DNA from 2 places in the Paeniglutamicibacter sp. ORCA_105 genome. Region 2 is predicted to be linked to the other one. Evidence: predicted binding sites of a transcription regulator. Region 2 holds the regulator's gene; the other holds the start of a gene.
The links. The regulator Rex, encoded in region 2, represses fermentation and respiration genes when NADH is low (regulators of the CRP and FNR family bind a similar motif). The targets are predictions, from matches to a motif close to CTTGTGAANNNNTTCACAAG.

Region 1: the regulator Rex is predicted to act here: its motif matches at 11,182-11,201, upstream of ACIPUB_RS07280 (queuosine precursor transporter).

What each region holds. Positions count from the first base shown of each region.
Region 1 is NZ_JBIXLM010000010.1:88,669-103,775, forward strand. It holds gene ACIPUB_RS07235 (tRNA-dihydrouridine synthase) at 1-669, shown strand, start outside; gene ACIPUB_RS07240 (MFS transporter) at 830-2,182, opposite strand; gene ACIPUB_RS07245 (M20 family metallopeptidase) at 2,223-3,458, opposite strand; gene ACIPUB_RS07250 (Lrp/AsnC family transcriptional regulator) at 3,619-4,605, shown strand; gene ACIPUB_RS07255 (DHA2 family efflux MFS transporter permease subunit) at 4,718-6,160, opposite strand; gene ACIPUB_RS07260 (NUDIX hydrolase family protein) at 6,327-6,866, shown strand; gene ACIPUB_RS07265 (FUSC family protein) at 6,888-7,958, opposite strand; gene tgt (tRNA guanosine(34) transglycosylase Tgt) at 8,131-9,432, shown strand; gene ACIPUB_RS07275 (DUF4126 domain-containing protein) at 9,448-10,038, opposite strand; gene ACIPUB_RS07280 (queuosine precursor transporter) at 10,227-10,952, opposite strand; gene ACIPUB_RS07285 (TetR/AcrR family transcriptional regulator) at 11,244-11,891, shown strand; gene ACIPUB_RS07290 (hypothetical protein) at 12,075-12,731, shown strand; gene thiD (bifunctional hydroxymethylpyrimidine kinase/phosphomethylpyrimidine kinase) at 12,811-13,635, shown strand; gene ACIPUB_RS07300 (S8 family serine peptidase) at 14,012-15,107, shown strand, end outside.
Region 2 is NZ_JBIXLM010000033.1:2,870-17,976, reverse strand. It holds gene ACIPUB_RS15135 (sugar phosphate isomerase/epimerase family protein) at 1-492, shown strand, start outside; gene proC (pyrroline-5-carboxylate reductase) at 539-1,408, shown strand; gene ACIPUB_RS15125 (TrkA family potassium uptake protein) at 1,493-2,131, opposite strand; gene ACIPUB_RS15120 (TrkH family potassium uptake protein) at 2,157-3,596, opposite strand; gene ACIPUB_RS15115 (acetoin utilization protein AcuC) at 3,862-5,010, shown strand; gene ACIPUB_RS15110 (ArsR/SmtB family transcription factor) at 5,056-5,508, shown strand; gene gdhA (NADP-specific glutamate dehydrogenase) at 5,712-7,055, shown strand; gene ACIPUB_RS15100 (3-deoxy-7-phosphoheptulonate synthase) at 7,460-8,566, shown strand; gene ACIPUB_RS15095 (helix-turn-helix domain-containing protein) at 8,758-8,970, shown strand; gene ACIPUB_RS15090 (30S ribosomal protein bS22) at 9,115-9,213, shown strand; gene ACIPUB_RS15085 (HAD family hydrolase) at 9,325-10,140, opposite strand; gene ACIPUB_RS15080 (glutaredoxin family protein) at 10,190-10,444, shown strand; gene ACIPUB_RS15075 (redox-sensing transcriptional repressor Rex) at 10,551-11,294, shown strand; gene ACIPUB_RS15070 (hypothetical protein) at 11,390-12,136, opposite strand; gene ACIPUB_RS15065 (histidine phosphatase family protein) at 12,407-13,069, shown strand; gene ACIPUB_RS15060 (TlpA family protein disulfide reductase) at 13,074-13,700, shown strand; gene ACIPUB_RS15055 (cytochrome c biogenesis CcdA family protein) at 13,700-14,491, shown strand; gene ACIPUB_RS15050 (cytochrome c biogenesis protein ResB) at 14,491-15,107, shown strand, end outside.

The DNA of each region.
Region 1 (15,107 bases), on a different contig from region 2:
GATGTCTTCGGGCTCGACTCCCCCGTCGCCATGAGCGGTGAGCAGATTGCCGCATCGATCCGGGACTGGGCCGAGGCAGCGCGCCGGGCCGACGAAGCGGGGTTCGATGTCGTCCAGATCCATGCGGCGCACGGCTACCTGATCCACCAGTTCCTTTCGCCGCTGACCAACACCCGCACGGATGAATACGGCGGAAGCTTCGGGAACCGCACCCGGTATGCGCGCGAGGTGATCACCGCGGTGCGTGCGACGTGGCCGGCCCACAAACCGCTGGCGATCCGCTTCTCCGGGGATGACTGGGTCGATGGAGGGTGGCGGATCCAGGACACCGCGCGCTTCGCCGCCGAGGCCTTCGAATTGGGCGTCACGGCCTTCGACCTGTCCAGCGCGGGGATCGGCAAGTACCACGGGCCCAGCGGCCCGGGCTTCCAGGTGCCGCTGGCCACCGCCGTGAAGCAGGCGGTCCCGGCGGCCTTCGTGAGCGCCGTGGGCATGATCAAGGACCCCTCGCAGGCCGAACAGGTGCTGGTCACCGGTTCCGCCGACGGGGTGTCTATCGGCCGTGCTGCCCTGAAGAACCCGAACTGGCCGGCGGTTGCCGCCGCCGAGCTGGGTGCACCGCGCGAACAGGTGCCCTTCGCCGCCCAGTACTGGCGCGCCCACTGGTAGTCACACCGGTGCGGGGCATTCGGCCGGCTGCGCCGGCACGCGCGTCACCGACAGGACCGCCATTTCCCGCCCACGCAGACGGTGCGGGCCATCCGGGAGGGGGATTCCCGGGTGGCCCGCACCTAGATGAGGGGGGTTCTTCAGCGTCGCGGCGCGGTTGCTAGCCGCGCAGGTCCTTGCCCACGGACTCGGGCATCTTGTAGATGGTGAGCGCGCTGATGAGCAGTAGGACGATGGAGTAGATCGCGAAGACCGTTCCGCCGGTGGGGATGCCGAACCAGGCGTTGAACCCGGCCTGCAGGAAGGCAGCGGTGCCGCCGAAGGCCGCCACGGCGATGGCGTAGGGGATGGCCACGCCGATGGTGCGGATCGCGGTGGGGAACAGCTCGGCGTAGACGGCCGGAACGATCGAGGCGGAGGCGGCGATGAAGATGAGCATCACCGACATCGCGATGAACAGCTGCCAGGCCTCACCGCGCACCAGGGAGGACATCGGGAACTGCAGCACCGCGGCACCCAGTGCCGAGATCAGCAGGACCGGACGACGGCCGATGCGGTCCGAAAGCTTGCCCCAGAACGGCAGGGCGGCCATGAACACCAGGTTGGCGGCGACGCCGGTCCACAGCGCGGTGGCCGGATCCATCTTCAGGTTGGCGATCGCGTAGGCAGGGGTCGAAACGGACCAGATGTAGTAGACCACGGTCAGCCCGACGGTCAGTCCGATGACGCGCAGCGCCTGGCGCCAGTTGGCCATGATCTGCGAGATGACCGAGGGTCCCTTGTTGGCGGCGGCGGCCTTGGCCGACTTCTGCTCCTCGAACTGCTCGGTTTCCTTCAGTCGCGAGCGCATGATCAGCGTGTACAGGCCCATCAACGCACCGACGGCAAAGGGGATGCGCCAGCCGAAGGCACCCATCTGTTCCTTGGTCAGCACGACTGTCAGGATGGCCCCGAGCAGCGTTCCGGCAACAATGCCGGCGGTCCCGGAGAAGTACATGAGCGTGGAGTAGAACCCGCGCCTCGGGGCAGGGGCCACCTCGGCGAGGTAGGTCTGTGCGCTGGGCATCTCACCGCCGTGCGCCAGGCCCTGCAGCAGCCGGGCCACCAGCAGGATCAGCGAGGCGCCGGCCCCGATGCTGGCGTAGGTCGGGGTGATCGCGATGATTAGCGAACCGACCGAGGCCAGGCCCACGGCCATGGTCATGGCGGACTTGCGGCCGACCTTGTCGCCGATCAGGCCGAAGAAGGCACCGCCGAAGGGGCGGGCGACGAAGCCGACGGCGAAGATCGCCATGGTGGCCAGGAACGCGGAGGTCGGGTCGGCCTTGGAGAAGAGCTGGCCGGAAATGAAGGAGGCGAACGTGGCGTAGATGGCCCAGTCGAACCATTCCACGGCGTTGCCGGCGCCAATGCCCAGCAGGGTCTTGCGGGTGGACTGGCCGGAGACGCCGTGCGTGGCCTGTCCGGTGCTCTGCGTGCTGCCGGCCGGGGCCAGCTGTTCCTTGATGCTCATGGGCGTTGGATCCTAGATCTGTGTGGGAGTGTGGCGGGAGTTAGTTTGAAGCCAGGGAAGCGAGCTTGGCGGTGGCCAGCTGCGTGTAGAGCGCGGTACCGCGACCCAACACCGAATCGTCAAAACGTGCATACGGGGAGTGGTTGTATTGGGCCAACGCGGCATCCACGCCGGGGGTCAGCGCGGAGAGGAAGACAAAGGCGCCGGGAACCTCGTTGAGCACCCGGGAGAAGTCCTCGGACCCGGCCAGCGGGCTGGCCATCGTGGCGAAGGAATCGGTGCCGAAGAGCTCGCGCACCGCGGCAGATGCAAAATGGGTCTCGGCCTCGGTGTTGATCGTGGTGGGGTATTCGGTGCGGTATTCGACATCGACCTCCAGCCCGTGGGCCCGGGCGATGCCCTGCAGCAACGCGGGGACCGAGGCCTGGAGCGCATCGTGCGCCGCGTTGCTGAAGGAGCGGATGGTCGCCTCGAAGTAGGCGGTTTCGGGGATGATGTTGCGCACCGTCCCGGCCCGGAGCACTCCCACGGAGATCACCACGGGATCGAAGACGTCGAATTGACGGGTGACCATGACCTGCAGGGCGGTGACCATTTCCGCGGCGGCGGTGACCGGGTCCTTCGCGGCGAAGGGCGCCGAGCCGTGCCCGCCGGCGCCGCGCACCGTCACGAACAAGCCGTCGGACGCACTCATCACTGCGCCGGGCTTGGCGGTGAAGACGCCGGTGGATCCCATCGAGCTCATCACGTGCAGGCCGAAGGCCGCATCGACCTTCCTGCCGCTGGCCTCCAGCACGCCCTCGCGCACCATGTGCCCTGCCCCGTCCCAGCCTTCCTCGCCGGGTTGGAACATCAGCACCACGTCCCCGGCCAGGGAGTCGCGGCGTTCGGCCAACAGCGTGGCGGCGCCGGCCAGCATCGCGGTGTGCAGATCGTGTCCACAGGCATGCATGGTGTCGCCGGTCTGCGAGGCGAACTCGACGCCCGACTTCTCCCGCAGCGGCAACCCGTCCATGTCCCCGCGCAACAACACCGCTGGGCGCTCGCCGGCAGTTGCATCGACGGCTCCGCCGCGCAACACGGCGGTCACCGAGGTGAGGTCGGTGCCCAGGGAAATCTCGTATCCCAGTGGCTCGAGCCATTGCAGCACGCGCTCCTGGGTGCGTGGCAGCTGCAGGCCGGTTTCGGGCTCGCGGTGCAGCGCGTGGCGCAGGCGGACGATCTCGGGTTCGAGTTCGCGTGCGTCCTGCAGGATTGCGGTGGTGGCGGTGCTCATGCCGTGTGGTCTCTTCCTGGGATTCCGAGCCCACCGAGCCGGTGAGCTACATCACTATCGAGCGTGGGGCATGCCGTGGATAATGGAGAAAGATTCACGGATAATTGCACAAACCGGTCTTGAAACCACGATTTTTTGCGCATGAGGAAAAGGGGATCCTATGGAGTTACCGGCCGAGGACCTGCAGCTCGTGCATGCGCTGCAAATCGCGCCGCGGGCCAATTGGGCCGAACTGGGGTCGATCCTCGGACGGCACCCGGCAACCCTCTCCGCCCGCTGGAATCGGCTGCGCGAGGACCGCATGGCCTGGATCCTGGGACACCTCGGCGGCCACCCCGAGCAGCATTGCACGGCATTCGTCGAGATCGTGGCGGACCCGGCGCTGGTCGATGAGGCGCGCGTGGACCTGTGCGCAATCACGGAGGTGCTGACGGTTGACGACGCCACCAGCAGCGCCGATTTCCGGCTCACCTGCCTGGCCGCCGACTGGTTGACCATGGCCCGCGAAATCCTCCCGCGCATCAAGGCGGCCCGCGGCGTCCAGCGCACCAAGGTCTCACTGTGCACCAAGCTTTACGCCACGGGAAATGTGTGGCGGCTGGATGTGCTCTCCCGCGCCCAACAAGCCCAGCTGCAACGCCTCAACCACCCGCCCCTGGCGCAGCCGACCATCATCCCGGACACGTTGTGGCCCATGCTGCGCGTGTTGATGCACGATGGCCGGGCCACCGCCTCGGAGATCGCGCAGGCCACCGGCCAGCACCCCTCGACCACCGGGAGGGCACTGAAGACCGCACTGGACACCGGCATGGTGACGCTGCGCTGCGAGCTGGCGAGCCACTACACGGGCTACCCGCTGACCGTGCAATGGTTCGCGAAAATTCCCGCCGGCAAGGCCGATGCCGTGGCGGCATTCCTGATGGAGCATCGGACCCTGCGGCTCTGTGCCTCAACGACGGGCGCATCGAACATGACGTTCACGATGCAGCTGCGCACCCCGGCTGACATTGCCGACCTCGAGGCCAGGCTGGCCGACCGGGTCCCCGGAGTGGACATCATCGAGGCATGCGTGGGTGTGCATTCCTTCAAGCGCATGGGCTGGATGCTTGATCCGGAGGGGCGCCCCACCGGGGAGGTCGTGACCTGATCCGTCACGGGAAGGCACGGCTTAAACAACGCTTCCCCCGCCATCCCCCGCAAAAAAGGGGGGAATGACAGGGGAACCGTCCAACGGAAACCCGGTACCCGGGCGCTGGTTCCTAGTGCGCGTGCTGCTCGGCGGCGTCCGTGGCCGGCACCTTGGCCTTCGTCAGGAACAGGGCGATGACCACCATGCCCACGGCGCAGATCGAGGCCACCAGGAAGCCGGCGGAGAAGCCGTTGATCTGGGCCTGGATGGGGTCGGTTCCGGCCGCGGCACCTGCGCCGATCCGCGAGGCCAGGACGCCGACCAGCAATGCGGTTCCGGCAGCGCCGCCCAGCTGCTGCAGGGTGGAGAGCACCGCGGAGCCGTGGGAATGCAGGGAATGCGGCAGCGGGTTCAGTGCCGTGGTGAACGCCGGGGTGAAGATCAGCGCCAGCGCCAGCGACATGGTCAGGTGCAGCGCGATGATCACGCCGAGGGCGGTCTCGGCGCCCAGCAGGCGCGAATAGCCGAAGAGCACCAGCACCAGGATCACGGTTCCCGGGATCATCAGCGGGCGCGGGCCAACCCGGTCGAAGAGCCGACCGACGAACGGGGCCAGCAGACCCATGAGCAGCCCGCCGGGCAACAGCATCAGGCCGGTGGCCAGGGTGTCCAGGCCGCGCACGTTTTGCAGGTACAGCGGCAGCAGGATGATCACGCCGAAGAGCGCCACCATGGCCAGCACCATCAGCGAGAGCGACAGGGTGAAGGGGCGGTAGGTGAAGGTGCGCAGGTCAAGCAGCGCATGGTTCTTCTTCTGCAGGCGCAGCTGCAGCATGGTGAAGGCCACCAGCGAGAGCACTGCAACCACCAAGATGGACAGCGTCTGCCCGTCCAGCCCGTTGGCCGAGAGTCGGCTGAGTCCGAAGACCAGTCCGCCAAAGGCCGGGATGGACAACAACACCGAGGGGATTGACAGCGGCATCGTGGAGGCCTCGGCGACCTTGTTCAGACGCGGTGCACCAATGAACAGTGCCGCCAAGGCGATCGGCGCGACGATCAGGAACATGAAGCGCCACGACAGCGAATGCAGGATGAGACCCGAGATGGTCGGGCCGATGGCCGGGGCCACGGAAATCACGATCGACACGTTGCCCATGATGACCCCGCGCCTGTGGGCGGGCACCAGGTCCAGGATCGTGGTCATCAGCAGCGGCATCATGATCGCCGTGCCGGAAGCCTGGATGACACGGGCAACCAAGAGCAGGCCGAAGCCCGGGGCCGCGGCGGCCAGCAGCGTGCCCAGGGAGAACAATCCCATCGCCAGCATGAACACCCCGCGGGTGCTGAAGCGCTGGAGCAGGAAACCTGTGGCCGGGATGACCACGGCCATGGTGAGCATGAAGATCGTCGCAAGCCACTGGATGGCCTCCTCGCTGACCTTGAACTCGTGCATGAGCACCGGCAGCGCCACGTTCATGATGGTTTCGTTGAGGATCACCACGAACGCGGAAACGATCAGCACCGTGATGGTGGCCAGATCCTTGGGGTTGAGTTTGGTGCCGGTCTCGGTCACGGTCGGTGGCCTCTTCCATGAAAAGTGGGGGGTGGGCTTTTGCGGAACATTTCATTCTAGCGTCGGGGGGCGACGGTTGATTCCCGAAAGTGAAAAACATCCCCGGAATCACACAACACGGTCCGCGACGTGGCCCGCCGACCCCCGGATGGGACAAGATGGAGACATGAACGTTCGCACTCCGGATCCCTATCCCGGCTGGCTGTCCGACGAAGACCTCTACGAGGCCCGCGCCCGGCTGCCCATGCTCTACATCGAAGCCATCCCGGTGCGCCTGGATCCGCTCGGTTATGTCACCGAGATCGGCCTGCTGCTGACGGCCGATCCCGAAGGGCGGATGCTGCGCACCTTCGTTTCGGGCCGTGTGATGTACCGAGAGACCATCCGTGCGGCGCTGACCCGCCACATCGAGAAGGACCTGGGGCCGATGGCCATGCCACAGTTGCCGCCGTCCCCGGCACCCTTCACCGTGGCGGAGTATTTCCCGTCCCCCTCGGAAACCGGGTTGACCGACGAACGGCAGCACGCCGTTGCGCTGGCTTACATCGTGCCGGTGCGCGGCGAATGCTCCCCGCGCCAGGACGCGCTTGAACTAACCTGGCTGACGCCCGAGGAGGCGCTGAGCCCGAGCATCCAGGAGGAGTTCGCCGGCGGCCGGGAGAATTTGGTTCGCCAGGCGCTCGCCCACGTCGGCTACGTCCGCTAACATGCTGAACGGCGCCGCCTGCTAACCGATTTCGGGCAGCAGGCGGCGGCGGAACCAGGCCCCGTAAAGCGATCCGAGCAGCACCACCAGCATGCCCACGAGGGCTCCGATGATGGTTTCGAGCATCCGGTCGTAGAGCAACACGTTGTTCAACCCCGTCCCGAAGGAGACACCCACCAGGGCCAGCGGCGTGACGAAGATCTGGGCCAGAAAATAGTTGCGCGCTATGAACATCTCGGCAGCGAACTGCAGCAGCCCGATCATGGCCAGCAGCACCCAGACGGGCGGCGCGAAGGCGATGATGGCCGCCATCAACACCAACCCGGTGAGCGTGCCAAGGATACGGTGGACGCCGCGACGCACGCGGTGCCTGGTGGTGTGGCCCACCAGCGGCACGACAGCCGCCACCATGGCCCAGTAGCTGTGACCGGTGGACAGCGCCGGGGCCAGCAGGTTGGCGATGGATCCGGCCAGCCCCGCAGCGAGCAGGTACAGCAGCGCCTCGTTCCAGATCGCCAGGCGAACGGGCCGCGACAGCGGGGCCGGGGCGAGGTACGGGCCCCAGGATGTCCCCTTGGCGAAGAGCGACCCGGAGAATCCCAGGACTATCGCGAACAGTACCGCGCCCAGCGCGGCGGCCATTGATTCGGCCAGCGGTGGCTGGTGCGGCATCGAGGCGATGGCAGCGAAGGCAAAGATATGGAAGAGCGACCCGCCGGGGCGCAATTGCAGGAACCCGGTGAGGACCGAGCAAATCCCGGAAACCACTGTCGTAAGCCCGACGATCATCCAGGCACTTGCCGCAGGGTCGTCGTGGTTTACGAGGTAGTGCGAGGCCAGCGCGGCGGCAAGGATCACCGCCAGGAACAGGCCGCCGGCCTTTGACTGGGCCACTAGCCGGTTTGCGTAGCCAGGAACCCGGCCGTAAACACCTGTGAAGGCGCCAAAGATCACGAAGACCATCAGGTCCAGACGGTCGATGGCCAGCAGGGCAAAGAGCGGAACAAAGATCCCCACGGCCGTGCGCAACGCGATCCAGTGGTCGTTGTGTGCCGGCCCCAGGGTCAGCAATCCATCAAAGTTCTTGCCCATGCGTGTGGTTCGTCGCCGTTCTCTCGGTCCTGCATTTCCTTACACCTTCGTCCAACGCTACGCCGCGAATCCCCTCGAAGGCGGCTCTTGTGAGGGAAGGAATAGCGCGGGGTGAGCCACCGCACGCGCCGGTTTTTGCCGCCATGCCGGGGGCATGCGGCACACTAGGTAGGTGCCGAACGATTCTTTTGATGCCACTGCCCCCCATCCGCGCCAGGACGAGTTCTCCTTCGACGTCGGAACCCGGCTGACCCGCACCGACGGTTCGGTGTCCAACGGACGCACGGGCGTGATCACCACCCCGCACGGGCAGATCAAGACACCGGCATTCATTGCCGTTGGTACCAAGGCGACGGTCAAGGCCCTGCTGCCCGAATCCGTGGCCGAACTTGGGGCGCAGGCGGTGCTGGCCAACGCCTACCACCTTTACCTTCAGCCCGGGGCCGACATCCTTGACACCGCCGGCGGGCTGGGAAAGTTCATGAACTGGTCCGGACCCACCTTCACCGATTCGGGCGGATTCCAGGTCATGAGCCTGGGCTCGGGATTCAAGAAGGTGATCGACATGAAATCGGTGGACCAGTCCGGTCCCGACGACGCGGTGGCCCCGGGCAAGGAACGCCTGGCCAACGTGGATGACGACGGCGTCTGGTTCAAGAGCCACATCGACGGCAACAAGCACCGCTTCAGCCCGGAGGTGTCGATGAACGTGCAGCACAAGATCGGCGCCGACATCATGTTCGCCTTCGATGAGCTGACCACGCTGCAGAATTCCCGCGGCTACCAGGTCGAGTCGCTCGAACGCACCCGCCTGTGGGCCGAGCGTTGCGTGGCAGAGCACTTCAACCTCACCGATTCCCGCGTGGGCAAGGACTACCAGGCGCTCTTTGGCGTGATCCAGGGCGCCCAGTACGAAGACCTGCGCCGCCAGGCCTGCCGGGACCTCGGCGCCATGGCTTTTGACGGTTTCGGGATCGGGGGCGCGCTGGAAAAGGAAAACCTGGGCACCATCGTGGGTTGGTGCGCCGAGGAACTTCCGGAGAACAAGCCGCGCCACCTGCTGGGGATCTCCGAGCCCGACGACCTCTTCACGGCCATCGAGAACGGCGCGGACACCTTTGACTGTGTTTCCCCCACCCGGGTGGCCCGCAACTCGGCGTTCTACACTCCCCACGGCCGGTTCAACCTTTCGGGCCAGCGATACAAGACTGACTTCACTCCCCTGTCCGAGGAGTGCGACTGCTACACCTGCCAGCACTACACGCGCGCCTACATCCACCACCTTTTCAAGGCCAAGGAGCTTCTCAGCCACACGCTGATTTCCATCCACAACGAGCGCTTCGTGGTGAAGATGGTCGACGACGCCCGTGCGGCCATCGAGGACGGCACCTTCTACGAGCTTAAGGAACGTGTCCACTCCCGCTACTACGCCGGCGCTCCGGACCCGCAGGGCCTGGAAACCGTCTCCGCCTAAGCCGCCGAAGCGGGCCTAGCCCGCGGGGCTGCCCTTTCTTGGCCGCAGCCTGCGAACGCCAATAAGCAACAGCACGGCCAGCCCCACGGCTACCAGCAGGACCAGCACGGGCAAGGCGATGGCCAGCAGGCTCAGGCCCAGCGATGCCCCGTCCTCGGCGGTGCTCGCCACCGGGGCGGCAACCCCGGCCGTGCCCAGGTTCAACAGCGGTCTCGACCCTGACTTGAGCAGGTGGAACGCCAGTGCGATCGCCGCGCCTATGAGCAGCGGCACCCACTGGGCCGAGCCGAAGGTGTCGCCGGGGTCGGCCACGGCAACGGTCTCGGATCCGACGCCGGAGGCAAAGACGAGTCCGCCGGAGGCCGGGCGCACCACCGTTTGCAGTGCGTCGTTGACCGAGTCAACCACCGGAATCTTATCTGCCACGACCTCGATGACCAGCAGCACCGCCAGTATTCCCAGCGCCCAGCCGTTGGAAAGCCAGCCCCATCCCTCGGGCAGCGCCACCCATGAGGTGAAGCGGTTCAGCAACCCCAGCACGAGCAGGGGAATATACGCGTTCAGTCCCGCGGCCGAGCTCAGCCCGGCGGCCGTGAGTAGTTCCATGTGCCCAGAATAGGCGCAGCCGGGGACGCAATCACCGCAACGTGCCGGTGCCGCCATTGTCCAACGGCCAAACACCCTGATCATCCAATACCGCGCGTGCCATGCCCCGGGAGCATCGAAAAGGCGATGGCTCCTTCGCCAAGTGAAAGCGAAGAGGCCACCGCCTCCGTATTCGTGTTGCGGTTTGCCTACGCGACGCCGTCCGACACGGGGGCATGCAGCTCGTAGCTGGGTTCACGGCGCTTGAACCAGCGGATCACCAGCGTGGTCACCGGGACAAAGAGGAACTCCACAGCAGTCTTGTAGACGAACCCGACCACCACGTAATTGATGAACGTGGGAATGTCGGTGATTCCGATGACGGTGGCGGCAATCGAGCAGAAGATCAGGGTGTCGGCGAATTCGCCCACCCCGGTGGAGCTCATCAGGCGGCCCACCAGCCCGCGTTCGCCGAAGCGTTCCTTCATCTTCACCAGCACCCAGGAGTTCAGGGTCTGCCCGACCAGGAAGCCGAGCAGCGAGGCCAGCACGATGAGCCAGACCGGGCCCAGCGTGCGTTCGAGGGCTTCCTGCCCGTCGTACCATTCGGCCGCGGGCAGCTGGATCATGATCCAGAAGCACAGGGTGGAGAAGGCCGCCAGTGCAAAGGTGGTGATGATGGCGCGGCGGGCGACCTTGAATCCGTAGACCTCGGAAATGACGTCACCGAGGATGTAGGCCAAGGGGAAGAGGAAGAACCCTCCGTCGGTGACGATGGGGCCGAAGGTGACGCCCTTGGCGGCACCGACGTTGGAAAGGATGACCACGACGGCCATCAGTGCAAGCACTGTCGAAAAGTAGGGGCTTCCCGCGGACGCAAAAATGGCACGCGGGGCCTTCGGACGTTGTGTTGTTGAGGCGGTGTTTTCGCCCATGGTGATTCCCAATCGAAGAAGTGGTTCGCCAAGCCGGTCCCGGCGCAACGACTCCCGCCGCGATCGACGCAGCCAAGGAAATCGGGGTCGTGGGGACCACTCGCTGTATTAGCACTTGAGCTTCAAGTATCCCATGCCTTCGCTGCCTCCGATTTGGCGCTTTCGCGATCCCGGGGCCCCATAGAGCCATCGCATTGGGCCTTTCAAGGCCTGCATACCGGAGATCTTGGTTTTGAACGCGTTCAAAACTGGCTATGATTGAGACCAATGCCCAGCGTGGAAAGGAGCTCCGTGGGAAAGCCGACCGCCAAGAGCGCCCATACGCGCCAGCTGCTGCTGGACACGGCCATTGGGCTCTTCGCCGCCAAGGGATTCGCAGGGACCACAATGCGCTCGATTGCCCAGGAATCCGGGCTTTCCCTGGGCAATGCCTACTACTATTTCGATTCCAAGGACGCCATCGTCCATGAGTTGTTCCGCCAGCTAATCGAGGAGCACCGGACGGCTACTTGGCCATTGTTGGTGCCAGGGAACAACCTCGAGACGAACCTGCGCATTGCGTTGGGCAAAGGCCTGGACATCATGACGCCCTTCCGCGAGTTCGGACCCGCGTTTATTCGGACGGCCTTTTCCGGTTCCAACGCAGAGCTCGGCAATGTCCAGCGAGCCATGGAACTCGGATTGTGGCGCCAGGTGGTGACGGCCAGCAGGCCCCTGCCCCCGTTGGCCATTCGAACGGAACTGCCCCAATTGCTGTGGCTGGTTCAACGGGGCATTCTCCTTTTCTGGGCCTACGACTCGTCCCCGGGTGCCGCACGCAGCCTGCGGCTCATCAAGAACGTTGCCCCGGTGGTCGCGCGCTTGGTAGTGCTCTCGCGAATGCCCGTGGTCCGCAGCATCCTCGACGACGTGCTCTCTCTGGTGCGCACCGCAACCTAGGCCTCTCCCTCTTCCAATTCCCTGCCCTGCCGAACGGGCAACCCCGGATTCGGCAGCTTCAGGCGTAGAGTCGGAGGTGAAGCCTCGCACGGGGCGCGAAACGCAACGGTCGCCACAGATCAGCGCTCATTTTGTGTCCCGAGTCGCCATTCCGTTGCCCGTCCATGGAACAGGAGCCGCCAGATGCCATTCGAGTCCTCAAACCTTCCTCCCTGGGTCCATGCTTTTGCCCTGATTCGCGACCGCACGGTGGTCCGCGACGAAGCCGGACGACTGCATAGCATCGCCGAAGACGGAAGCGACTACGAAATCATCAGCACCTGGCCCGTTCCCGAGGAACTGCCCACCCTGCTGGGAGATCCAGGGCTTTCGGGGCATCAGGGACAGACCAGGCTGACGTTCCTGGGTTCCCCGGACGGGGTCGCGAGCCGGGAACTTGCCGCACGGGGCTGGAGCCTGAGCGATCGGCGCGTCCTGCTGGTGGCGCTTGCCAACGACGTGGAGCAGGTGGCTGTGCTGCCGGAAACGGCAAGCCTATTCGAGGCCCCCATGAACGACTACGACGTGGTCGAAATCGCGGATTTCGACGCTCCTGTCGGCCGAGGCCGGATCCGCTTCGCCGAGGGGTTCGCGCTCCTGTGCGACCCAAGCATCACCGCCACTTCCAATGTCGAGCAGTTCCGCGCCGCGATCCTTGCGAACCTTGCCGCCACGGCGGCACGCCAGGGGCTGCCGGTGCTTTTCATGGTCACCGCAGCCGACACCGCCGCCGGCACGCGTTCCGAACGAGGCGCCGGATGGTCAAATGCGACCCAGCTGACCACCTTCACCAGGTCTTAGTTCCCGTTTACTGTGCCCGGCGCGGCACCGGACAACCCCGTGCGTGTGGGCCCCGCGGGAAACCGCCTAAAATGAATGCATGACTTCTGCCTCCACCGGGATCCGTCCCGCCGTTACCCTGACCATCGCCGGCTCCGAAGCAACCGGCGGCGCCGGCGCCCAGGCCGACCTGAAGACGTTCCAGGAATTGGGCACCTACGGGATCGTTGCCCTGACCTGCATTGTGTCCTTCAACCCGAAGGACAACTGGAACCACCGTTTCGTGCCGGTGGAGACGCAGGTGATTGCCGACCAGCTCGAGGCGATCCAGACTTGCTATGCCGGGGACCTGAAGACCGTCAAGCTGGGCATGATGGGTTGCCCTGCCACCATCAACACGGTTGCGGCCGCGCTCAAGGACCAGGCATGGGACAACGTCGTGCTGGATCCGGTGTTGATTTGCAAGGGCCAGGAACCGGGCCACGCCCTGGACACCGACGAAGCGCTCAAGTCGACCCTGCTGCCGCTTGCAACGTTCGTCACGCCGAACCACTTCGAGGCCGAGTCCCTTTCCGGGATGAGCATCAACAACGTCGAGGACCTGACCGAGGCCGCCAAGAAGATCCATGCGCTCTCCGGTGCGGCGGTGCTGGCCAAGGGCGGTGTCCGACTCTCCGGCAGCGATGCCGTGGACGTGTTCTACGACGGCGAGACCCTCGAGGTGTTGTCCGCCCCGAAGGTGGGGGAAGTCGCCGTGTCGGGTGCCGGTTGCTCGCTGGCAGCGGCCATCACCGCCGAGCTGGCCAAGGGCGAGTCGCCATTGCAGGCGGCACGCAACGCCAAGGCCTTTGTCACCGAGGGCATCAAGAACCGCGTTTCCTCCGCAGCCCCCTTCGATGCCTTGTGGCAGGGCGGCTCGCGCTAGGAATTTCACACACCGCAGGTTGGTTGAAGCGCTGGTCCCGTGCATGCACGGGACCAGCGCTTTTGCGTTTCCCCAAAAAACGCCCGCGGAACACCGGCATCCAGCCCGAAAACCGTTTCGACGGCGTCCTTGCCCGATGCCATCTGCACGTTTCCGGACGCAGTGCCGGCGCTCCGGGCGGCCAACCTCCCCAAGAGGTTCGCCGACTGACCACAGGTTATCGATCCCCGCCGACACTTTGCCGGGACACATTCGGGGAAATCTCAAACAACCCCTTGATATGTGCCTCGGCTCACATAAGATATGCGTGGGACGGACACCGATAAGCAGCCATGGGTTTCCTCCCGCGTCACTCCCTTCGGATACAAGGAGAACCATGTCCAACCCGCGTCGTCACAGACTTGCGCGGACGATCCTGGCTTCGGCCTCGGGGCTTGCCCTGGCCGTCACCATGTCCGTCCCTTCCCTTGCGGCACCACCCACGATCGACCCGGCACCAGGGTCGGATTCACCATCCCTGGGGGGACTCGCCCCCAAGGCATTGAAGGACCTGAAGGTCTCCGGCCCCCTGTCCGTGGCCAAGGGAGAAGTCTCTGTCTATGTGCAGTTCGAGGGCGAAGGCGCCTTCGAAGCGACCCAGCCGGAAAGCGCCAAAGCCCCGCGGGGCAAGTCGGTCAAGAACCCCGCCAAGGTCAAGGAAATCCGCGACGGCATCAAGGCCAAGGGCAAGTCTGCGGCCAAGGCCGCCAAGGCCGATGTCATCTACACGACCACCAATTCGCTTCCGGGCGTGGCACTGCGCGGGGACGCCGAGGCATTGCGCGCCCTGGCCGCGCGTCCCGACGTCAAGAAGATCACCGCGATCGTGCCCAAGACGCAGGAGAACAAGAACGCCGACATCGACACCCGCGCCCTCGAGGCGTGGACAGCGCTGAAGGAAACAGGCGAGGGCATCAGGATCGCGGTGCTGGATACCGGCATCGACTACACGCATGCCGGCTTCGGCGGCCCGGGCACACTCCAGGCCTACTCCGAGGCGAAGTCCTCCGATGTCCTGCCGGCCAGGGACTCCGGGCTGTATGACCCGGCCAAGTTCATCGGCGGCTGGGACCTGGTGGGCGATGACTACAACGCCGACCCGAGCGCACCGGACTACCAGCCGGTTCCCCGTCCCGATTCCAACCCGCTGGATTGCGCAGCCTCAGGCCACGGCACCCATGTCGCAGGGTCTGCCGCCGGGAACGGCGTGAATGCCGACGGGAGCACGTTCACCGGGGACTACACCAAGCTCACCGCCGATGAGGTGGCGGGCATGCGCATCGGCCCGGGCAGCGCACCGGAAGCCGCCTTGGTCGGTATCCGCGTCTTTGGCTGCGGCGGCTCCTCCGCCGTGGTCGGCCAGGCCCTTGACTACGTCCTGGATCCCAACAACGACGGCAACTTCGATGACCGCGCCCAGGTCGTAAACATGT
Region 2 (15,107 bases):
TATGCCACCGAGTTCGCCACCGGCATCCGCCGAATCATGGAGGAATACGGGGTGAAGATCGCGGTGGAGAACATGTACCCGTGGCGTGCCCGGGGCCGCGAGGCGAAGATGTACCTGCCGCACTGGAACCCCGTCCCCGAACCCTACGAGTTCGTCACCTGGGACTTCTCGCATTCGGCGATCGCCGACATGGACTCGGCGGTGGCCTTCCGCGACCTGGGGACGCGGCTGAGCCATGTGCACCTGTGCGACGGGATGAACAACGGCAAGGACGAGCACCTGGTGCCGGGCCGCGGCACCCAGCCGGTGATCGAGGCCATCGAGTACCTGCGGGACTCGGCCTGGGACGGCGTGGTGGCGGTGGAGGTCTCCACGCGCAAGGCGCGCGGCGCGGGGGAGCGCGAGGCCTGGCTGGGCGAGACCCTTGAGTTCGCCCGGCGGTACCTGGCCCCGGTGAACGAGGACGCGGAAGCCGGAAGCCACTCGATCTAGCCGCACCCGCGCGCATCCCGGCCCGCGAAGGGACCGGCGTGGAAGAATGGGGCACATGACTTCAGTGCTTTCGACTTCGTCCCTTGCCGAGAACAGACTTGCCTTCCTGGGCACCGGTTCCATGAACGGGGCGGTGCTGCGCGGCATCATCGCCGCCGGCTACGACCCCCAGGCGATCGTCGCGACCCTGCGCAGCGACGCGAAGGCGCACGACCTGCGCGCCGAGACCGGTGTCACGGTGCTCATCGGCGAGCACGACCCTGCATCCAACATCAAGGCGGCCAAGGACGCGGACATCGTCTTCCTGGGCGTCAAGCCCGTGGGCATCACGGCCCTGTGCGACGAGATCAAGGACGTGCTCAAGCCCTCCGCCGTGGTGGTCTCCGTGGCGGCGGCCATCACCATCGACATGATCGCGGCGCACCTGAACCCGGGCCAGCCGGTGGTGCGCTCCATGCCCAACACCCCGCTGAAGGTAGGCGCCGGCGCGGTGGGTCTCAGTGCCGGTGAATCGGTCTCCGCGGCGGCGCTGGCAGCCGTCGTGGACCTGTTCGCCGGTTCCGGCGTGGTGCACGTGGTCCCCGAATCCCAACAGGATGCCGTCTCGGCGGTCAGCGGCTCCGGACCCGCCTACGTGTTCTACCTGGTCGAGGCCATGGCCGCTGCCGGGGTTGAGCTGGGCCTGGATCCGGCGCTGGCCACCGACCTGGCCCGTGCCACCGTCGCCGGGGCGGGCAAGATGCTTGCCGACCCGCAGGTTGATCCCTCGGCGCTGCGCCAGGGCGTGACCAGCCCCAACGGCACCACCGAACAGGCCATTGCCACCTTCGACGCCGAGGGCCTGCCGGGCATCATCGTCCGCGGGGCCGCGGCCGCAGCGGCCCGTGCCGCGCAGATCACCCGGGAACTGGCCTAGCAAACGCAAGGGGCGGGGTCCCTCGGGCCGCGGCGTCAAGCTGCGGGTGCGGGACCCCCCCTTGCGTGCGTACCCGGGCGGGCCCTAGGGCCTGGCGGCGAAGCGTTCGAGCAGATCCACATGCCCGGAGACGATCAGTACGTCGCGCCGGGTGACCTTGGTGTCGGGCTGGGCATAGGTAAAGTCCTCGCCGGGGGACTTCACGCCCACCACGGTGATCCCGTACTTGGAACGGACCTGGGACTCGGCCAGGGTGAAGCCCTGGGTCTCCTTGGGCGGGTACATCTTCACGATGGCGAACCCGTCGTCGAATTCGATGAAGTCAAGCATGCGCCCGCCGACAAGGTGCGCGGCCCGGACCCCGGCGTCGGCCTCCGGGTAGATCACGTGGTTGGCGCCGATGCGCGTGAGGATCTTGCCGTGCGAGGGCGTGATCGCCTTGACCCACAGGTGCTCGATGCCCAGGTCCACGAGGTTCACGGTGATCAGCACCGAGGATTCGATGGAGGTGCCGACCCCGACCACCGCCGAGGTGAAGTCCTGGGCGCCGAGCTGGCGCAGCGCATCGATGTTGGTGGCGTCGGCCTCCACCACGTGGGTGAGCACCGATGCCCATTTCTGGACCAGTTCCTGGTTGCGCTCGATGGCCAGCACTTCGCGGCCCTGCTTCACCAGTTGCTCGGCCACGGAGGCGCCGAAGCGGCCCAGGCCGATGACCAGCACCGCGGCGTTGTGGTCAGTGTTCTTGTCAGCCAATGATCGGCCTCTCTTCGGGGAAGTGGTAGAGCTGGTTGCGTTGGCGCAAGGTCAATGCCGCGGCAAGGGTAATCGTACCGATTCGGCCGGCAAACATCAGTGCGGAGAGCACGTACTTGCCCGCCGGCGGCAATTCGCCCGACAGGTTGGTGCTCAACCCCACGGTGGCGAAGGCGGAGATCGACTCGAACAGCGCCCGGGAGAGCGAGGTGCCGCTGATCACCAGCAGCGCGGCCGTGGCCAGCATCACCAGGGTGGCTCCCAGGACGATGACCGAGATGGCCACCCGCATGGTGCCCTCGGGGATGCGGCGGCCGAAGGCGCGCACATCGGTGTCGCCGCGGGCCTCGGCGAAGATCGCCAGGAACATCACCGCGATGGTGGTGACCTTGATGCCGCCGGCCGTGGAGGCCGAGCCGCCGCCGGCGAACATCAGCGCGTTGGAGAGCAGCATCGTCACCTGGTTCATCTCGCCCTGCTCCACCAGGTTGAAGCCGCCCGAGCGGGTCATCACCGAGGCGAAGACCGAGTGGATAACCTTGTCTGAGTCGTTCATGTTGCCGATGGTTTCGGGGTTGGACCACTCCGCCAATGCCCACAGCAGCGCGCCTGCCACCAGCAGGATGGTGGTGACCAGCAACGTGAGCTTGGCGTGCAGCGTCCACTTCTTGGTGTTGAAGCGGTGCGCCAGCAGCACCATCAGCACCGGGAATCCCAGCGAGCCCAGGAACACCCCGAGCATCAGCGGCACCAGGATCCACAGGTCGGTCTCGTAGGGGACCAGCCCGTCGGAGTGCGGGGTGAACCCGGCGTTGTTGAAGGAGGAGATCGAGTAGAAGATGCCGTGCCAGATGGCCTCGTTGACCGGTTCGCCCAGGATCAGGAAGCGCGGGATGAGCATCAGCGCCAGGGCCACCTCGATCGCCACCGAGGTGGTGATCACGATGCGCAGCAGCGAACCCACCTCGCCCAGGGTGGAGGCCGCCGAGGTGTTCATGGAGCTTTGCGCCAGGAGCTTGCCGCGCACGCCCAGGCGCTTGGACACCGCCAGCGAGAGCAGCGATGCCAGCGTGAGGATGCCCAGGCCGCCGACGAACACCGCGATGATCATCACCAGTTGCCCGAAGAAAGACCAATGGGTGGCGGTGGAGACAACCGTCAGGCCCGTGACGCACACCGCGGATACGGCGGTGAACAGCGCGTCGTAAAAGGCCGTGGGTTCGCCGCTGGCCGATGACACCGGAAGCGCCAGCACGGAGGTGAACAGGGAGATCACCAGGGCGAAGGTGACCAGCGCCAGGCGCGCGGGGGAGCGGACGGTGAAGTCGGAGACGATCCGGCGCCACAGTCCCAGGCGTGTGCGCCATCGGGCCGGGGCGCCGCTATCGGTGCCCGGCCGTCGCACAGACTCTGCAGAGGGGGACGATCCCATGTGTTTTGCTCGGCTCCAAGACGTGGAAAAGTTCGGTGCGGAAGCCCTGCCCCGCAAGCTCCCACAATAAACCATGCCACCTCGGGATTCGCCGGTGGCCCGCCGATGCGCGACCGCGCGGACATGCGTGGCCGGTTTCCCGGGCCTTGGCCCGGGGTAGCCGGTGGTGTCTTGGCACACACTGCAGGTGCCGATCGCGTAACCTGAAGGGGTGTTTGCCGTAAATGAGCCCCTGCCCACGACCCAGGTGATCTGGAGCGAGCAGATGATGGAGTACCGCTTCAGCGAGACCCATCCGATGCATCCGATCCGGCTGGAGCTTACCGCCCGCCTCTGCAAGGACCTGGCCCTTTTTGACCGTGCCAATCTCACCCTGGCAGCCCCTCCGGTGGCCACCGACGCGGAGCTGGCCGCAGTCCATGAGCCTCAGTACATCGCCGCCGTCCGGGAAGTCAGCGCCAATCCCGATGTCCCCAATGAGGCGCGCGGCCTGGGCACCGAGGACAACCCCGCTTATGAAGGGATGCACGAGGCCAGCGCACGGTTGGCCGGAGGATCGCTGCTGGCCGCCGATGCCATCCTGGGTGAGCGCGCCCTGCACGTGGTCAACTTCGGCGGGGGCATGCACCATGCCTCCGCATCCAAGGCCAGCGGCTTCTGCATCTACAACGACGTGGCCCTGGCGATCCGGCGATTGCTGGACGGGGGAGTGAAGAAGGTCCTGTACATCGATGTTGACGCGCACCACGGCGACGGGACCGAGTCGATCTTCTGGGACGACCCGCGGGTGATGACCATCTCCATCCACGAAACGGGCATGTCGCTGTTCCCCGGCACCGGTTTCGCCAACGAGATCGGCGGGCCCAACGCGCTGGGCACCGCGGTGAACATCGCGGTTCCCCCGCGCACCGGGGACGCTGCCTGGCTGCGTGCCTTCCACGCTGTGGTCCCGCAGCTGGCGGAGGCCTTCGAGCCGGAGGTGATCGTCTCCCAGCACGGTTGCGATGGGCACAGGGACGATGACCTGTCCAACCTGCGGCTGACCGTTGATGCACAGCGCCAGAACGCGCTGGACATCGCCGAGCTGGCACGCAGGCTCTGCGGCGGCCGGTGGATCGCCACCGGCGGGGGTGGCTACAACACCGCCTCGGTGGTGCCGCGCGCGTGGAGCCATCTGGTGGCAGTGGCCTCGGGCAAGCCGGTCCCGCTGGCGACTCCCGTTCCCCGCAGCTGGCGCGACTACGTGCTCGAGCGCTACGGCATCCGCACCCCCGAGTCCATGGGCGACAACGCAGAATTGTGGTGGCGCAGCTGGGAGGTCGGCTACGACCCGGCGGACCCGGTGGACCGCACGGTCATGGCCACCCGCAAGGAGATATTCCCGCTATTCGGACTCGACCCCTGGTTCGATTAGCCGGACAAAGATGCCAATGCGCGTATATGCGGATAGGGTTATGCGGTGGCTCATGATGATATCTTTTCCGCCCTGGCCGACCCCACCCGACGCAGGTTGCTCGACTCCCTGCGTGGGGAGCCGTGTTCGGTCGGTTCCCTGGTCGAGGCACTGGGCGTTTCCCAGCCGACCGTTTCCAAGCACCTGAAGGTCCTGCGCGAGGCCGGCATGGTCTCCATGCGCGCCGACGGACAGCGCCGTTACTATGCCCTGGAATCCGCAACGTTCCTGAACCTGCAGAACTGGGTGCACGGCTTCGTTCCCCCGGCTCCGGCATCCGACCTGGTCGCGGAACCGTACGCCGATCCGCATTTGGCATCGCATGAGGGGACCAGCCAGGCCACGGTGGCCGCCGCGCAACTGGGCCGCACCGTGGGTCGCGGACTGGAACAGGTGACCGGCCGCGCCCATGACTTCCTGGATCGCCTGCCCAAGCCGAAATTCGGCAGGAAACGGTAGCCGTACCCAGCCGTTCCACCCGCAGAAAGTGCGGCGCAAAAGCATACAGGGCAGCACAAAAAGATTACGCGTCCGTGCCCGATTGATGACGCCCGGTTGGGTCGGCGGTGCCCGGCCGTGACATTCTCGACGTCTGGGGCAGTGCCGCCAGACATGGCGGCAGCGTGCCCTCGTGCCTGCCCCAAGTGATGAGGAGATAAGACTTGGACCAGCATCTAGCGACCATTCGCGACGAAGTGTTCCGTCGCAACCCCGGTGAAGCAGAATTCCACCAGGCGGTGACCGAGGTTTTCGAAAGCCTCGAAGCGGTCTCGCGCAAGCATCCTGAATATGCCGAAGCTGCGATCCTGCAGCGTATGTGTGAGCCCGAACGCCAAATCATCTTCCGCGTCCCGTGGATGGATGACGAAGGCCGGGTACAGATCAACCGCGGTTTCCGCGTTGAATTCAACTCCGCCCTGGGCCCGTTCAAGGGCGGGCTGCGCTTCCACCCCTCGGTGTACCTTGGCATCGTCAAGTTCCTGGGCTTCGAGCAGATCTTCAAGAACTCGCTCACCGGCATGCCCATCGGTGGCGGCAAGGGCGGCTCGGACTTCGATCCGCGCGGCAAGTCCGATGCCGAGGTCATGCGCTTCTGCCAGTCGTTCATGACGGAGCTCTACCGCCACATCGGCGAATACACCGATGTGCCGGCCGGCGATATCGGCGTGGGCGGCCGTGAAATCGGCTACCTCTTTGGCCAGTACAAGCGCATCACCAACCGCTACGAGTCCGGTGTGCTCACCGGCAAGGGCATCAGCTGGGGCGGATCCCTGGTGCGCCCCGAGGCCACCGGCTACGGCGCAGTGATTTTCACCGATGAAATGCTCAAGACCCGTGGCGCCAGCTTCGACGGCCAGCGCGTCTCGGTCTCCGGCTCGGGCAACGTGGCCATCAACGCCATCGAGAAGGCCCAAGCCCTCGGTGCCCGCGTGGTGACTGCCTCGGATTCCTCCGGCTACATCGTTGACGAGCGCGGCATCGACGTTGAACTGCTGCGCCAGATCAAGGAAGTCGAGCGCGGACGCATCAACGAGTACGCCGAGCGTGCCAATTCCAAGAAGGTGCACTTCGTCGAAGGCGGCAACGTCTGGGACGTGGACGCCACCGTGGCGCTGCCATGCGCAACGCAGAACGAGCTGGATGCCAAGGACGCAAAGAAGCTGATTTCCTCCGGTGTCGTCGCAGTGGCCGAAGGCGCCAACATGCCGTGCACCGCCGCAGCGACCTCGCTGTTCCAGGATGCAGGGGTGCTCTTTGCCCCGGGCAAGGCCGCGAACGCCGGTGGCGTTGCCACCTCGGCGCTGGAAATGCAGCAGAACGCCAGCCGTGACTCGTGGACCTTCGCCCACACCGAGGAGCGCCTGACCGAGATCATGGTCGGCATCCACGACCGTTGCGCTTCCACCGCCGACGAATACGGTGTGCCGGGCAACTACGTGGCCGGTGCCAACATCGCCGGCTTCGTGAAGGTTGCCGACGCCATGCTGGCCCAGGGCCTCATCTAGGCAGACAGGCCTCCAGCCGAATTCCGCCTCAGGAGGGCGGGCAGGGACAGACGGGAACAGCAATGGACCCGCCTGGCCCGGCCCGCCCTTTGCCGTGCTTCATGACGTACTGTGTCGCCCGGGAATGGAAACCCATTTGTGATTCGCGTGGCGCGGCTGTAGATTCTCAACCATGACTAATCGTTGGTATGCGTATTTTGTGTCGGCTCTGGAGGGGCCTAAGACGCGATAATTTCGCATACCCACCTTCAGAGCCGACAAGGGCCGCAAGCTATGCTTGCCGGCCCTTCGCTATTTCCAAGATAGCGGCCCTGGAGGAATACGCAGCGTGATCGCCGGGGCCGCATTGAAACCATGAGGCCCCCACTGCACGGCGCGGGGCCGAAACCGAAAGGCCCCAAACCATGAGCACCGCCATCGCCGCCGAGACACAGGCCCGCGTCAACACCAATGAACGGGTGCTGGCAATCACCGAGCTGCCCACCCCCGCGGAACTGATTGCCGAATTGCCAGTGGGCGATGCCCAGGGTTACCGGATCATGCGGGCCCGCCAGGAAGTCCGTGCCGTGCTCTCCGGGCTTGACGGGCGTCTGTTGGTCATCGTCGGCCCTTGCTCTATCCACGACCCTGCGGCCGGGCTGGAATACGCCACCAGGCTCGCCGCGGCCGCGAAGCAGCACGAGGGCGAACTGCTCGTGGTCATGCGCAGCTACTTCGAGAAGCCACGCACCACCGTGGGCTGGAAGGGCCTGGTCAACGACCCGCACCTGGACGGCAGCCATGACATGGCCGCCGGGCTGCGAGCCGCACGCGAATTCATGTTGGCGGCCAGCAACATGGGCCTGCCGCTGGCCACCGAATTCCTCGAGCCGCTCAGTGCCCAGTACCTTTCGGACGTGGTCAGCTGGGGCGCCATCGGGGCGCGCACCACCGAAAGCCAGACGCACCGGCAGTTGGTATCCGGGCTGTCCATGCCCGTTGGATTCAAAAACGGGACCGACGGCTCGGTGCAGGTCGCGATCGATGCCTGCCAGGCGGCTTCCGCACCACAGTCCTTCCTGGGCATTAGCGAGGATGGTCGTACGGCAGTGGTCAAGACCGCAGGAAACGACGACGCCCACTTGATCCTGCGTGGCGGCGCCGACGGACCGAACTTCGCCGCCGCGCCTGTTGGTGCAGCATCGGCAGCCATGGGCAACGCCGGCATGAACCCGCGGGTGATCGTCGATGCCTCACATGCGAACTCGGGCAAGTCCCACGTGCGCCAGCGGGAGGTCATCGCCGAGCTGGCTGCCCGCATAGCGGACGGGGACCAAATGATTGCCGGAATCATGGCTGAAAGTTTCTTGGTGGCCGGTGCGCAGAAACATGACCCTGATGCGGTCGCGCAAGGCTCCGACGTCCTGGCGGGGTTGACCTACGGGCAGTCCGTCACCGACGCGTGCATGGACTGGGACACAAGTGCTGAAATGCTTGCGACCTTGGCCGAAGCGGTACGGACCGCGCGCTAAGCCTCCCCAATCGTGTGTCGGCGGCGGGATATGGCAGTCCACGATGCCGACTTTCGTTCACATTGGCCCCACGAGCCACTAAAATGAATCACAAGGGCATAGGGTATCTTGAGGTGTTGGTGCGGACAGGGTACGTTCCTCGGTCCGCGCCACGGCACGATTGCTATGTGAATTGTCAGGAGAAACAGGGAATGGTCGAATCGCAAAACTTTGCCAGCGCGCGTTTCATGACGGTCGCCGAGGTCGCCGACGTGATGCGTGTGTCAAAGATGACGGTTTACCGACTCGTCCATTCCGGCGAATTGCCGGCCGTGAGGTTCGGCCGCTCCTACCGTGTACCCGAAAACGCCGTACAGGAGTACTTGCGGGCTGCCGGGTTCGGGCGCGACTTCAACACCGGCTAACGCCGCCGATTTTCACGAGTGGTCAGAATCTGCTCTAGAAGCAGGTAATCTGTTAAGGAACGTTTAACGTCCAGTTGGCTATTCTGGTGCTTTGGTGCCGAAGAAATAGTAGTCGGCAATCGAATCAGTTTGTGAGGAACCATTATGGGCTCTGTTATTAAGAAGCGCCGCAAGCGTATGGCCAAGAAGAAGCACCGTAAATTGCTTCGTAAGACCCGCCACCAGCGTCGTAATAAGAAGTAAATACCGGTTCCGGGCTTGCCCGGAATTGAGTATGTAAAAAGGTGCGTTTCCCGTAATAGGGGAACGCACCTTTTTGCATGTTGCGACGGGCGTACGGGACGTTGCCCAGAGTCAGGGACGGCGGCGCAATGCATCGACGCTGCGCCACAGGCCCCAGAGGACGCCCGAGACGCCGGCTGCCTTCAGGCCGAAGGCAGCCGCCCTGCGCCCGGTTCGGAAGTCGTAGACCGGCCAGTTGCGGTCCTTGGCGTGGCGTCGCAGTCTGCGGTCGGGATTAATCGCCACGGGATGGCCCACCGCCTCAAGCATCGGAATGTCGTTGTGGGAATCGCTGTATCCCCAGCATTCGGCAAGATCCAGCCCTTGGTCCCGGGCCAGGATCCGGACAGCTCCGGCCTTCGCCGCTCCGTGGAGGATTTCGCCGACAAGTTGGCCGGTGTAGAGGCCTTCGATATGCTCCACGGTCGTCCCGAGCGCTCCACTGAGCCCGAGCCGCCTTGACATAACTGCGGCAACCTCCAGCGGCGTGGCGGTGACTAGCCACACCCGCCGCCCGGCGTGAAGGTGCTGTTCGGCGATCGCGCGGGTTCCTGGCCAGATTTTCGACTCAATGAATTCGTCATAAATTTCATCCCCGAGCGCAACCATGTCGGCCACGGAGAAGCCTGCGGACAGCAATAGCGCACGGTCACGGATGGCCTGGATGTCACCAAGGTTCTCTCCCCGGGCGACGAACCGCAACTGTCGAACGGCAAACCACGCCACCTCACGCAGCGTAAATGCCCGTCGTTGATACATTTTTCGGGCCACTGCAAAGAGTGAAGCACCGCGCATCATGGTGTTGTCTACATCGAAGAAGGCCGCAGACGTGCCCGATGGCGCCGACTCGAGCCCAGCAAATGTCACGGGGGAAAGGTTGGAGGGCATCCATCCAGTCTATTGCAGTCTTTTTTCGCCGGAGCTGTAGCGTTGAGTCATGAGCAGTGTGCAGACCCCGCGGGAAATTACTTTGTTGGTTCGTTCCGGATGCCACCTTTGCAAGGCCGCGGCCGAAACACTCGACGAGGTCACCAGCAGGTTGAATTACACCTGGCAAAGCGTTGACATCGATCAGGACCCGGAACTCTTGGCGCGACATTCGGAAGAAGTCCCCGTGCTGTTGATAGACGGACGGGTACGGGATTTTTGGGTGATTGATGCCCAGCGCCTTGAAGCATTGTTGAGCAGCTAGGGGCAACGAAGCCGCCGCCTGTCCGCGACACCAAGGGTGGTGCGGTGGCATGGGCAGAACTGGTTGGAAAGACATGAAGGTATCCAAGGAATCGAGTCAGAGCAGAATGCCCACCGAACACCAACCAGCAAGCAACGAAGCGAAGCTCCCTGCTGCCGAAAATCCGATTGATCACGACCTGGATCCCGGCGCATCGGTGGAACAAACACCCACGGGTTCACTGGGCAGGATTCTCCCTGAAGCGACCCTGGCGCGATTGACCCAGTACCTGCGTGCGCTCGGTGCCATGCAGACGCGCGGTGAAGCGCGAACTTCGTCCGGTGTGCTGGCCACCGAGGCAGGGGTCAACCCTGCGATCCTTCGCAAGGACCTGTCCTTGCTTGGGTCCTATGGAACCCGTGGGGTGGGATACGCGGTGACCGACCTGGTCGAACAGATCTCCAAGGCCATGGGGCTTTTGAGGCAATGGCGCGTGGCGATCATCGGTGCCGGTAACCTGGGTCGCGCACTTTCCGGATACGGCGGATTCCGAAGCCGGGGATTTGAAGTTGTCGCGCTACTGGATTCATCGCCAGATGTGGTTGGCACGACGGTGGGGGACCTGCAGGTCCAAGACATTTCCGACTTGGACGAAATCGTTGCGGCCACGAATGCCAACATTGCCGTCCTATCCGTGCCGGGGGCAGCGGCGCAAGATTTGTGCGACATGCTGGTTCAATGTGGTGTTCGAAGCATATTGAGCTTCGCACCCGTGGTGTTGCAAGTCCCGGCAGGGGTCGTGCTGCGGAAGGTTGATTTGGCCACCGAACTGCAAATCCTTGCCTACCACGCGCAGAACCTCGATTCCTAGAAATCGCCCACGGGAACCGGTCTTAAACTCAAGTGGTCCGTGGGATTCAACCGGCAACGGCTGAATCCCAGGGACCACTTCTTAGATTTTGATGCTTAGCGGTATCCGGCTTTACGTGCTGCTCGACGAGCGGCAATGTACTGGCTGGAGGGACGCAACCAAGCAAACACGACGCCAACCACTCCCAGGACGACGGAAAGGGCCGTCAGGACCCCGCCGGCAATGCTGAACAACGACAGGACAGCCAGAATCGTCGCGAAGATGCGTGCAACGCCGCTTCCCTTGCGGATCATGAACGCGATCAGGACGTAAATCAGCAAGCCGATCACGGCGAACACGATCGCGGTGGTCTGGATCATGGGAATTGCGTCGGCGACGTTCATGCCAGCAGCCGAAAGCTGTTCCTCCAATTCGGGGACTGCCCGAAGCTGCTCCATGATCGCGGTGGTGCTCAAACCAAACACCGAGCTCAGCAGGAACGCGACGCCTGCCGCAATGATTGCCCAGAATGAGGTGTCCAGTTCCTTGGGTCGGTGGGTCGGCATCTGGGGCGGAGCAAAGTTGCCTTGCGGCGGAACAGGGAATCCGCCGTATGGCTGCTGGCCGTAGGGCGCCTGCGGCGGCTGCTGACCGTATGGGTTGTTTGCGGGGGCGGGCTGGCCGTACGGGTTGGGGTTCTGGCCGTACGGATTAGTTGGCGGAGTCCCGTTCTGTGGAGGTTGGCCGTAGGGAGGTTGTCCGGCGGCATTCGGATCCTGCGGTGCACGCTGTCCGTACTGCGGGGGTGCTGGTTCCTGCGATGGCTTCTCTGGGTTCACGGGATCATTCTCAGGGGTGGACATGGCCTGCTCCTTTGGTTTGACGAACTACGGCTTACCCTCACGATATCGGTTGAAGATTGCTTTTCACCCCTCCGAAAGGATGGTTTTCCGATTGGATCGGGACACTCGCCGAAGTCCTTCCTCGGGCCAGGAATCGCCTGCCGCCCATGAGGACGGGATGTCGTTTCCGGTTGAGCAATTGAGCTTTCGGCGCTCGCCATGAGCCTGGTGCGTGGGCAAAATCAAGTGTCCGGTTTAGGTAACGGTACAAAGTTTTGAGACACTTAAAACATGTCGACTGCCACCGTTCACCTGCTGCGTCACGGCGAAGTGTATAACCCGGACAGGGTCCTCTACGGTCGACTACCGGAATTTCACCTTTCCGATCTAGGCAACCAAATGGCCGAGCGCGCCGCGGAATACTTCACGGGGCAACGGAACGCGGGTGCCAATATCACCCACTTGGTGTCGTCTCCGCTCGTTCGGGCTCTGGAAACGGCAAAGCCGACGTCGCAGGCCTTGGGCCTGGAAATCATGACAGATGATCGCATTATGGAAGCGGAGAACCGCTTCCAAGGACTTTCCCAGATCAAGAATCGACTGAGGGAACCAAAGTATTGGTCCTATGTCGTCAATCCATTTCGTCCATCCTGGGGGGAACCCTACCGGGACCAGGTGGAACGAATGATGACCGCCATTGTTGAACACCGTGATCGCGCGGTGGAACTTGGCGGACGGGGGGCGGAAGCCATTTTGGTCAGCCATCAGCTGCCCATCTGGGTGACACGCCGCTCCGCCGAGGGCAAAGCCCTGTGGCACGACCCGCGGAAACGCGAGTGCACTCTCACCTCCGTGACTAGCCTGGACTTTGATGGTGAAAGTCTGGTCGCAGTCCGATATGCAGAACCTAGCGTGGACCTTCTGGTGAACGCTGCGAACATCCCTGGAGCTTGAGATCATGATCGATCCCATCTCGTCCCGAGCACAGCGCTTGGGACGACGTACATTCTTGCGCGCAGCACTGCTTGGTGCCGCCGTGCTGCCGCTGGCGGCGTGTGTGGGGGACGAAGATCCCCTGGCCAAGCAGGCAAGGGAAGGCAACAACAAAAATTACATTGCCGGTGACGGTTCTGTGGAGGAATACGGTCCAGCTTCACGCACCGAACCCGTGGAGATCAACGCGGTGGCCTACGACGGAAGCACTATCGATTCGGCCACCTGGGCCGGGCAGGCGACTGTCTTGAATTTTTGGTATGCGGCTTGTGCTCCATGCCGGATCGAAGCCCCGCACATGGTCGAACTCAATGAGGAGTTCAAGGGCAAAGCGGAATTCATCGGCATCAACGTGCGGGATGAGAAGGAAGCGGCAGAAGCCTTTGAGCGCACCTTCGGAATCAAATACCCCTCCGTGCAGGACACTCAGGGGACGATCCAACTCGCCATGACCAAATACGTTCCGCTTAAGGCCGTACCGACCACGTTGGTCCTGGACAAGCAGGGGCGCGTTTCCGCCCGCATTCTTGGCGTTGCCGACAAACCCACACTCAAGGCCCTGATCACCACGGCCCTCACCGAGTCGTTGTGATCGACTCCGTGCTGGCCGGCGCCTTGACGCTACCGGCCCAAGGCAACCAATTTGCCGAGATCATCCAGGATGGTTCACTGATTCTCGCGGTTCCCGTTGCCATCCTTGCAGGACTGGTCTCCTTTCTGTCGCCTTGCGTGTTGCCTTTGGTTCCCGGCTATTTGGGGTACGTCACTGGCCTGTCCGGTGCCGACCTCGCAGATCAAAAGCGCGGCCGCATGGTCACAGGCATCGGTCTGTTCATCCTGGGCTTCACTGCCGTCTTTGTCCTGGCGGGCGTGGTCTTTTCGCAAATCGCTGCGTGGATGCAATTCGAGGGTGCCTGGATCATCCAGGTCTTGGGCGCGGTCGTGATTCTCATGGGCGTCGTTTTCATGGGTGGCTTTTCCTTCATGCAACGCGATGCGAAGATCCATCGGAAACCGCCTGCCGGCCTTTGGGGTGCTCCCGTTCTGGGAGTCACTTTCGGCCTGGGATGGGCCCCATGTATCGGCCCTACGTTGGCTGCGGTTCTGGCCATGAGCACAGGAATCGACCCAAACCCCGCCAAGGGTGCCTTGTTGACTTTCTTCTACTGCATGGGTCTGGGGCTCCCGTTTCTCTTCATCGCCATGGCGCTTCGGCGTGGCATGGGGGCCATGAAGTTCTTCCGTCGGCACCAGCTGGCGATCATGCGCTTCGGCGGCGGCATGTTGATACTTCTGGGAATCTTAATGGCCACCGGCCTATGGGGTTCCTGGGTTACGCAATTGCAGGATTGGTTCACCAATGAGGTCAGGTTGCCCATCTAATGGCAAAAAAAGATTCTAAAAAAGACGTAGCGGTCCCGGCCCTCGGTTTCAAGGGCATGCTCCGATGGGGCTGGACCCAGCTCACCAGCATGCGCACGGCGCTCTTCCTGCTTCTGCTTTTGGCCGTGGCAGCAGTACCCGGGTCGCTTTTCCCCCAGCGCTCCATCAACCCGGAGCAGGTGACAACCTACCTGACCAATAAGCCGACGACCGGGGAATGGCTCGACCGTTTCCAGCTCTTCGATGTCTATTCTTCGGTGTGGTTCTCGGCGATCTACCTATTGCTGTTCATCTCCCTGGTCGGGTGCATCCTGCCGCGCGTAAAAAAGCACGCGCAGGCGCTTCGCACACCGCCACCCAGAACCCCGTCGCGACTTAACCGGCTACCCCAGAACGGCACCATTGCGATCCAGACGGCTGACGAGTCGGGAATCAGTGACGAACAAGTCGTACGGGATGTCACCGGGCTTCTCAAGAAGCGTGGTTACCGCTCCGAAGCCAGGCCAGAGGGTGCCAGCCCCTCAGTAGGTGCGGAACGTGGATACAGTCGTGAAATCGGCAACCTGCTCTTTCACATCTCCCTCGTTGGCCTATTGGCCTCGGTTGGAGTCGGTGG